DNA from 2 places in the Vibrio sp. YT-19(2023) genome. Region 1 is predicted to be linked to the other one. Evidence: predicted binding sites of a transcription regulator. Region 1 holds the regulator's gene; the other holds the start of a gene.

What was found. Region 1 encodes CRP, which controls carbon source genes, mostly activating them, when cyclic AMP is high. Its sites were predicted from a motif close to TGTGANNNNNNTCACA; they were not measured.
Region 2: a site for CRP is predicted at 2,078-2,093, ahead of gltB (glutamate synthase large subunit). Genes of this name have one in related genera too.

Annotation. Positions count from the first base shown of each region.
Region 1 covers NZ_JAWOQN010000034.1:29,932-34,595, forward strand. The annotation lists gene astD (succinylglutamate-semialdehyde dehydrogenase) at 1-15, shown strand, start outside; gene R7E78_RS19940 (DUF1338 domain-containing protein) at 264-1,055, shown strand; gene crp (cAMP-activated global transcriptional regulator CRP) at 1,192-1,824, opposite strand; gene R7E78_RS19950 (phosphoribulokinase) at 2,065-2,934, opposite strand; gene R7E78_RS19955 (YheU family protein) at 3,060-3,272, opposite strand; gene R7E78_RS19960 (hydrolase) at 3,306-4,313, opposite strand; gene R7E78_RS19965 (TIGR02444 family protein) at 4,401-4,664, opposite strand, start outside.
Region 2 covers NZ_JAWOQN010000006.1:81,550-86,213, forward strand. The annotation lists gene R7E78_RS06340 (GGDEF domain-containing protein) at 1-803, opposite strand, end outside; gene R7E78_RS06345 (TIGR01212 family radical SAM protein) at 839-1,798, opposite strand; gene gltB (glutamate synthase large subunit) at 2,350-4,664, shown strand, end outside.

The DNA.
Region 1 (4,664 bases):
GGTGTAGCGCTATAAGATTTAATAATAGAGTCGCAACTATGCATTGCGGCTCACCTTGCCGGCGCATCATTTAGGTATGGGTTGTAGTGATCGTTGGCAGAACACGAAAAGTGAGCAAAGACTCGGAAAAGCGTGTTGACTGACTGGCATTTACCGTCACAGGTTGATGGTTGCTCGTTCATTATTCTGGACAACTTTTGTTGTGAACGAGCAGCCAACTTCCGCTTACCTTTAAACTCTACATCTCGTAACAAGGAGTCGTTATGACGCCCGATGTGTTATTTGAATCGCTATGGCAAGATTACATTCAACGTCTTTGCCCTTCGGCTGCTAAAGTGCATCAGCTGCTTCAAGAAGATGAGCCTCTGATTAATGATCATATAGCTTTACGTACCTTCAATATCGCGCCTCTTGGTATTGAAACTCTAGCTAAGCCATTTGTAGCTATTGGTTACAAGGCGTGTGGTGATTACGTTTTCGAAAGCAAAAAGCTAGTTGCTAAGCACTATGAGCACCCAGATCCGAAGCAACCTAAAGTATTTATTAGTGAGCTAAAAGTTGAAGAGTGCTCGCCTGAGCTACAAGAGATTGTGAAAAATTTGGTGGCACAAGTCGATGCTGACAAGCTGAACGATAGCGCATTCTTACATGGTGGACGCTTGTGGGATTTAAGCTTTGCTGATTACCAAACGTTGGCTAAAGAAAGTGAGTACGCATCTTGGCTTGCGGCGCATGGTTACGGAGCAAACCACTTCACGGTGAGCGTTAACCAGCTCAATGAATATGAAGAAGTGAAGCAGGTAAACAATCATCTGCGTACCGCTGGGTTTACCATTAATGAAAATGGTGGTGAAGTGAAGGGCACTCCTGAGGTGTTGCTAGAGCAGTCATCGACCATGGCAGATAAAGTAGCGGTTCGTTTTAGCGAAGGCACTGAAATTATCCCTGGCGGGTTTTATGAATTTGCTAAGCGCTATCCGATGGAAAATGGTGATTTGTACCCAGGTTTCGTGGCTGCTTCAGCTGACAAAATCTTTGAAAGTACGAATGGCTAAGTTTTAGGGTTAACCTGTTAAGCTTACTCATTAGTGTTCGCTGCACCCTATCTCATTTGGTCATGAGCAAATAAAAAGCCACCAATGTTGCCATTGGTGGCTTTTATAATTTTGTTCGTGTCACTCTAGTTCGAGATTAACGAGTACCGTAAACCACGATGGTTTTACCGTGAGCAGAGATTAGGTTCTGCTCTTCTAGCATCTTCAAGATACGACCTACTGTCTCACGAGAACAGCCAACAATTTGACCGATTTCTTGACGAGTGATCTTGATTTGCATGCCGTCTGGGTGAGTCATTGCGTCTGGTTGTTTTGCAAGGTTCAGAAGCGTCTGAGCGATACGACCAGTTACGTCTAGGAACGCCAGGTCACCCACTTTTTGGCTAGTTACTTGAAGACGACGAGCCATCTGCGCAGAAAGACGCATTAGGATGTCTGGGTTTACTTGGATAAGCTGACGGAACTTCTTGAAAGAAATTTCAGCAACTTCACAAGGAGATTTAGCACGGACCCAAGCTGTGCGCTCTTGGTCTTCCTCGAATAGACCAAGTTCACCAATAAAGTCTCCTTGGTTTAGGTAAGAAAGGATCATCTCCTTACCTTCTTCGTCTTTGATAAGAACCGCAACAGAACCTTTAACGATGTAGTACAAAGTTTCTGCCTTTTCGCCCGCGTGAATTAGCGTGCTCTTTGAAGGGTACTTATGAATATGACAGTGTGAAAGAAACCACTCTAATGTTGGGTCGGTTTGAGGTTTACCTAGAACCATAATATCTCACTTCCTCTGCAGGGTACGCTTGCGCTATCCATATTTTAGCTAAGCCTGAATTAGGCCTACTAGAATAAGAGCACTTTTTATATGCTGCAAGCTCTCTTGTGTTTCGGTAAGAAATAGTATCCTTTTTCGAAAACGATTTCTTGATTTTAATCGTGCCATGATTGAGATTTTGTAAGCAAAACTGTGCACATGATCACGGTATGAAAAGTAAACATCTTCGCAGGCAGGTTTTTAGCCAATTTTCCCTGTTTCGATGAGCTGTTGTAGGATAGGCCGAACTATGAGCTCCATTGCAAAGCTCATCTTACCGCCGGGTACGACAATCGTGTTGTGGCGTGACATGAATGAGCCATCAATCATGGCCAGCAGATATGGGAAGTCGACATTCTTGATACCGCGTAGGCGAATCACCACAAAACTCTCATCCAAACTAGGGATGCCTTTTGCATTAAGTGGGTTGGAAGTATCAACGGTCGGTACGCGCTGGAAGTTGATGTGAGTACGAGAAAACTGCGGAGTGATATAGTTGAGGTAATCGTCCATGGATCGCACGATTGAGTCCATTACCGCTTCACGCGAATGGCCGCGATCGCGAGTGTCACGTACGAATTTTTGGATCCACTCTAAGTTCACAATCGGCACCATGCCAATTAAGAAATCCACATGTTGAGCAACATTAACCTCGCCATCGACCACGCCACCATGTAACCCTTCATAAAACAGCACGTCGCTGTTTTCGGGTAAGTCTTGCCACGGTGTAAACGTGCCTGGCATTTGATTGTAGGGAACCGCTTCGTCAAACGTGTGCAGATAACGGCGCACGCTGCCAGTGCCGTCATGCCCGAACTTACGGAAAAACTCTTCTAATCCCGGGAAGTCATTAGCTTGTGGGCCAAAGTAGCTAATGTGTCGACCTTGCTCGCGGGCTTTGCGGATTTCGATGTCCATTTCTGGGCGAGTAAAGCGATGGAAGCTATCGCCTTCAACCCATGCGGGTTTAACGTTCATCATATTGAACATTTTACGGAAGGCTTCAGATGTAGTGGTCGTGCCGGCACCGGACGAACCAGTAACCGCAATAATTGGGTGTTTAGCTGACATGACAAACCTTGTCGAAAATTACTTACCTGTAATGCGCAGTAGAGTTACTACTGCACGGTCGATATCCCACTATAGCACGTAACAATACCTTATCATCGAGTGGGATACGGTAAAATGTGAAGGGTCTAAAATTTTGTTTTATGCTGAATATCGACGGTTTCGTGTAGCTCAGAGAACACGATAACCGCTTCACCTTTTTCCAATTGAGCTTTAACTTGATCAATTTTGTCTTGCAAAGAAACCTCGACGGTTCCGTAATCCGTTCCTTCGCGTAAGACGAATTCACGAATTAAGTTTTCCAATGTTTCCGGCGCAATGTCTTGCCATGGAATGATCATAAATACCTCTAACTTTTATGATGAGCGGCTAGTTTACTGCGTTCGTTGCTTGGATACAGCAGAAAGGTAATCTGCGGCGATACTTTCGTAATACGCGGGCAGCGCTTCCTCCAACCAAAACTTAGGTTTTAACGCCGTTCCTGTCAGGAAGCCAACATGGCCACCGTGTTCAAAGAGACGGTAATCAATGTTATCTGGCAGAACAAACTTCGGTATCACATCATCGGTCATGAACGGATCGTCTTTGGCATGGATGATCAGTGTCGGTAGCGTGATCTGTTGTAATTTACTTAAGCCTGAACATTGATCGTAATAATCTTGTGCGTCTTTAAAGCCATGCAATGGTGCGGTGATCAAATCATCGAATTCATACAGCCGTGTGACACGTTTTATTGAGTTGTAGGACAGCGCAAGCTCGCCGTGCAGTAGATGATGCTTTTGTAACGCGTTACGTTTCAGTGAAGAAAGCAGGTAACGGCGATACACTTTCGAAAAGCCTTGTTCAATACGGTTTGCACACGCCGCTAGGTCTAAAGGCGCTGAGATAATAGTCGCTGCATTCAAAATAGGGTGGTCTTTATATTGGGCTAAATAATTCGCCAACATGTTACCGCCAAGAGAAATACCAACCGCAACTTTGGGATTATCAGGAAAGCGTTGCTCAAGGTGCTCTAAGAAGTGGCGGGCGTCAGTCACTTCACCAGAATGATAGGCGCGAGCTTTCTTGTTTGGCTTACCGCTACAACCGCGGAAATGCATCATCACCGACAGCCATCCAGATTGAGCAAATGCATTCATTAGCCCATTGGCATAAGGGCTATAGAAGCACCCCTCTAATCCATGAAATAAAACAAAAATCGGTTTTTTTTGTGCAGGCTCTTGGGTTGGGTCCTCGCTCCACGCGAGATCGAGAAAGTCGCCATCGGATGTATCGAGGGTTTGCCAAATCGGCGTAAACAACGCTTTTTTGCGAATAAAACGCGGCAAAAGCGTTTGGAGATGCGGGTTTTTGATCCCGGCGGCTGCGAAAAATTGTGTCATACCTAACTGCTCTTATGCGGTCCTTCGGTGTCCGTTGAAGAACTTATTAATATAATCCTTTATAAAGATTATAGGTATTCTACAGATTTATGGGCGTTTTGGTGGTTGAATGTTTGGCACCGGCATAGCAAAGGCTTGCTGCAAATGCTCCCCACCGAGTTGACGACAGTATCTCAACGTCAGTGGGTCACCATCATTTTTGAGTAGTGCAAGTGAGTTAATGCAGTCCACCAAATCCGCTTGTTGCTGCTTTTCTAGTTGCAGCTCAAACTGCAAGGTCTCACGATACAAAGCGTCATTGACTTGAGACTTAAGGTGGCGACGAAGGTCGCGAAAGGAGTGAAGTAAAGT
Region 2 (4,664 bases), on a different contig from region 1:
TTGCGACGCTCCATTTCATCTCGCAGATTCTGTTGCATCTTGTGCCATTCAGTCACGTCATGACTAATAGACAGCGTACCGATAAGCTCACCACTCGGCGAAACAAGAGAGTTTTGATTGACTTCCAGTAAGCAACTTCGACCTTGTGGATCCGTTGTCCATTTACGTTCGCTTTTTCTGGTCATCTCACCCAAGGCCTTGGATGCGCAAGCTTCTTCCCTTCGCCCTTGCCAGAATTGATCAAATGCTCGATTGGTCGTTAATAGATTGCCTTGGCGGTCTTGGGTACAAATCAGCTCTGAAAGTGAGTCTAATGCCGAACGTGCGATGATTAATTGGGCAAGTTCTTGTTGCTGCTCTTGGTGAGTGGCTTGATATGGCTGAGCATAAAGAATCCAAACTCGATGATTGCGCAATAAACTCTTTCTGCCTGACAGCTCCACTTTAATAGATTCACTATCAGATAGTCGCCAGTCAAAAGCCTGCTGACGAAAATGACGACTAGAGAAGCGATCGAGAAACTGCTCAAGCTCATGAATATCGAATAAAGCAGGATACAAATATCCCGTTCCCAAAGAGCGAATGCCTAATAACTGCATCGCAGCCCGGTTAGATAGCAAGAGCTGAGCATGGCTAGTGTCCACCACTATGACTGGATAGGGAGAATCCGTTACTAGTTGCTTAAGTGACGTCTGAAAGTGCAAATAGATCAGTGCTAACGCGCACACGCCTGCGATTAACAACAAGACGACATAGCCATAACCGCCTTGACCACCCCAAAGCCAATTGAGTAACTGATCCATCGTTTAAACCTTCAAAGAACACTGGTTAAAATATATCAGTTATTTATTGAGCGATCTGCTATTAATTCCGGTTTAGTATAGATAAAGGTATTCCCCGTAAGACTCCCTTGAGCACCATGAGCACTGAGATCTCGACCAATTTCCGTCATCGCTAGCCAACGGTTTTCACACCACAGAGGCGATAATAACGTGGGCCTCCTGGCTGCTGATGAAACGCGATGATAAATCACATCTGGTGGTGTCATACGAATCATTTCACTGGCGATCGCAACATATTCTTCTAATTCAGGGGCTTCTAGCTTTCCAGCACGCCAAGCTTTCGCCATGGTGCTACCTTCGACAATATGCAAGCCATGTAACTTGATGCCATCCGTTCCCACGGCCAACACTTTTTGCAGCGTTTCAATATTTTCGGCGCGGGTTTCTTTGGGTAAACCCACAATTAAGTGAGTACAAACCTTGATTCCGAGTGTTCGCGCACGCTTAGTGATTTCGGCATAACACTCAAAGTCATGACCACGATTGATACGTTTTAGGGTGTCATTGTTGGCGGTTTGAAGACCTAGTTCTAGCCAAATTTCATAACCTTGCTGTACATAGCCCGACAGTAAATCCAATACCGCATCAGGGACGCAATCAGGACGCGTCCCCACACAAAGACCAACCATGTCTGCAGCCTTTAGTGCTTCCTCATACATGTTTTTGAGAACTTGTACTTCGGCATAGGTACTGGTGTAGGCCTGAAAATAAGCGAGATACTTCTTCGCTCTGTGAATTTCACCTGCGCGATCTTTTAACTGTTCGTGAATGCTTTTTATCTGGACTTCTTCATCTGCAAACGAAGCAACATTGCAAAATGTACATCCTCCCCGACCAATCGTGCCATCGCGGTTAGGGCAACTAAATCCACCGTGCAATGTTAACTTATGAACCTTTTCACCGTATCGACGCTGAAGATCTTGGCCGATTGTATTGACCAACTCATGTAACTGCATAAATTCTCACCAACAATAAATCGTAATCAATCTCACTACGATCTGTGTAAATAAATTACATCCCTGCAAGAAAAAACACACAATATTAATCAATTCAAACACCCATCATGCGGGTCAAAATCAATAAACTTGCATAATTAAAGACAAAAATCGTTCATGTTGCGTAAATGTTAAACTAAAAATGCATAATTAAACGAAAAAATTGGGTCACAACGCCGAGTTTTTCATTGCATTCTGAAGTGACAAAATTGTAGGATACTTACACAACCCCGTTATTTTTGTGACTTTTATTACAAAGCACACTGCGGGATTTGTCGGTGTTATCCCACTCCTACCTATATAAATCACTAGATAGTGATAATAAATAAAGGGATACCACCAAGGATTGTTTTTCTCGCAAAACTTTTCCTGCGAGATACGGAAAGGAATCAAGACCGGTCAACCTAGATCGGTGGCGATAATAAATATAAAGGACAAGACGTAATCAATAGTCTAGGTAGTATTTGCTGCCCGGTACTTTTGCGTCGACATTGAACTGGAAGGATGTATCTATGGTAGATAGAGAGCAAAATCCACAGGGTCTGTACACTCCGGAACTGGAGCATGACGCTTGTGGTATCGGTTTTGTTGCTCACCTTAAAAACCGTAAATCTCATGAAGTAGTGACTCAAGCATTGGATATGCTGGCTCGCATGGAACACCGTGGTGGTCAAGGTTGTGACCCATGCAGCGGTGATGGTGCGGGTATCTTGCTACAAAAACCTCATGAATTCCTATTAGAAGAAGCCGTTAAGCTAGGCATTAAACTGCCTTCGTTTGAAAAGTATGGTGTTGGTGTCGTTCTTTTCCCGAAAGACGAATACAAACGCGAGCAATGCCGTGACATTCTAGAACGTAACGCACAACGTCTAGATCTTGAAGTTATCGGCTACCGCGTATTGCCAACCGATAACTCAATGATCGGTGCAGACCCACTAAGCACAGAGCCTCAGTTTGAGCATGTGTTTATCTCTGGTGGCCCGGGCATCACACCTGAAGAGCTAGAGCGCAAACTGTACGTACTTCGTAACTATACTGTACGTGTTTGCCTAGAAAGCGTTTCGAACATTGGTGACGACTTCTACATTAACTCCATGTCTTACAAGACATTGGTGTACAAAGGTCAGTTAACTACCGAGCAAGTACCTCAGTACTTCCTTGATCTACAAAACCCGACCATGGTGACTGCACTGGCACTGGTACACTCTCGTTTCTCTACCAATACCTTCCCGAAATGGCGTCTTGCACAGCCTTTCCGTTACATTGCCCACAACGGTGAAATCAATACAGTTCGCGGTAACTTGAACTGGATGAAAGCCCGTGAAGCAATCCTAGAATCAGACCTGTTTACTCAGGCTGAAATCGACATGCTTCTTCCCATCTGTCAGGAAGGCAGCTCGGATTCATCTAACTTCGATATGGCACTTGAGCTCCTAGTTCTTTCTGGTCGCAGCCTGCCACACGCATTGATGATGATGATCCCGGAAGCATGGCAAGAAAACAAAAACATGGATCCTAAACGTCGCGCGTTCTATCAGTACCACGCGAACATCATGGAACCATGGGATGGTCCTGCTTCAGTATGTTTTACTGATGGTGTTCAAGTTGGTGCGACACTAGACCGTAACGGTTTGCGCCCTTCTCGCTACACAGTGACCAAAGACAACTTCCTAGTGATGGCATCTGAATCTGGTGTTGTGGATATAGAACCAGAAAACGTTGAGTTCCGTGGTCGCCTACAACCGGGTCGTATCTTCGTTGCAGACCTAGAACAAGGTCGAATCATCTCTGATGAAGAAGTGAAAGACACCATCGCAACAGCGCAGCCTTACGAGAAGTGGGTAGAAGAAAACCTACTGAGCTTGAAGAAGCTGCCAGATGCGAGCAACCAGTTCAGCCAACCTAAGCCAGAACACCTTCTACACCGCCAACAAGCGTTTGGCGTAAGCACTGAAGAAGTGAACGAAATCATCGTTCCAATGGCGAATGACGCGAAAGAACCATTATCAGCTATGGGTGCCGACTGGCCTCTTGCGGTTCTATCTCATCAGTCTCAACATCTTTCTAACTACTTCAAGCAGCTGTTCGCACAGGTAACCAACCCACCGATCGACCCGATCCGTGAGCGCATGGTTATGTCGCTGAACACTTACTTGGGTAAAGACCAAAACCTTCTGACTGAAACACCACTTCACTGTCAGAAAGTCGAATTAGAATCGCCGGTTCTAGCCAACTCTGAGCTTGAAAAACTGCGTGCGATCGATAACGAGCACCTACAAGCGAAAACGTTGGATATCGTATTCCAAGCTAGTGAAGATCAAGGCAAGCTTGAGCGCGCACTAAAACGTATCTGCCAATACGCAGAAGACGCGGTTATCGATGGTTACTCAATCATCCTACTCACTGACCGCGCAGTGAATTCAAACCACGCGGCGATCCCAGCAATGCTGGCAGTTGGCGCAGTGCACCACCACTTGATCCGTAAAGGTCTACGTGCGAAGTGCGACATCGTGGTTGAAACTGGTGACGCGCGTGAAACGCACCACTTTGCAACGCTACTTGGTTACGGTGCGAATGCGGTTAACCCTTACCTAGTGATTGAAACCATCATTGAACTTCAACGTACGAAGAAGTTGGATCCAGAAGCGAACCCTCGTGATCTGTTCAACAACTACCGTAAAGCGATCAATGGCGGTCTTCTGAAGATCTTCTCGAAGATGGGTATCTCAACGCTACAGTCGTACCATGGTGCGCAAATCTTCGAAGCATTGGGTATCCACAAATCCGTGGTCGACAAATACTTCACAGGGACGGTTTCTCGTATCCA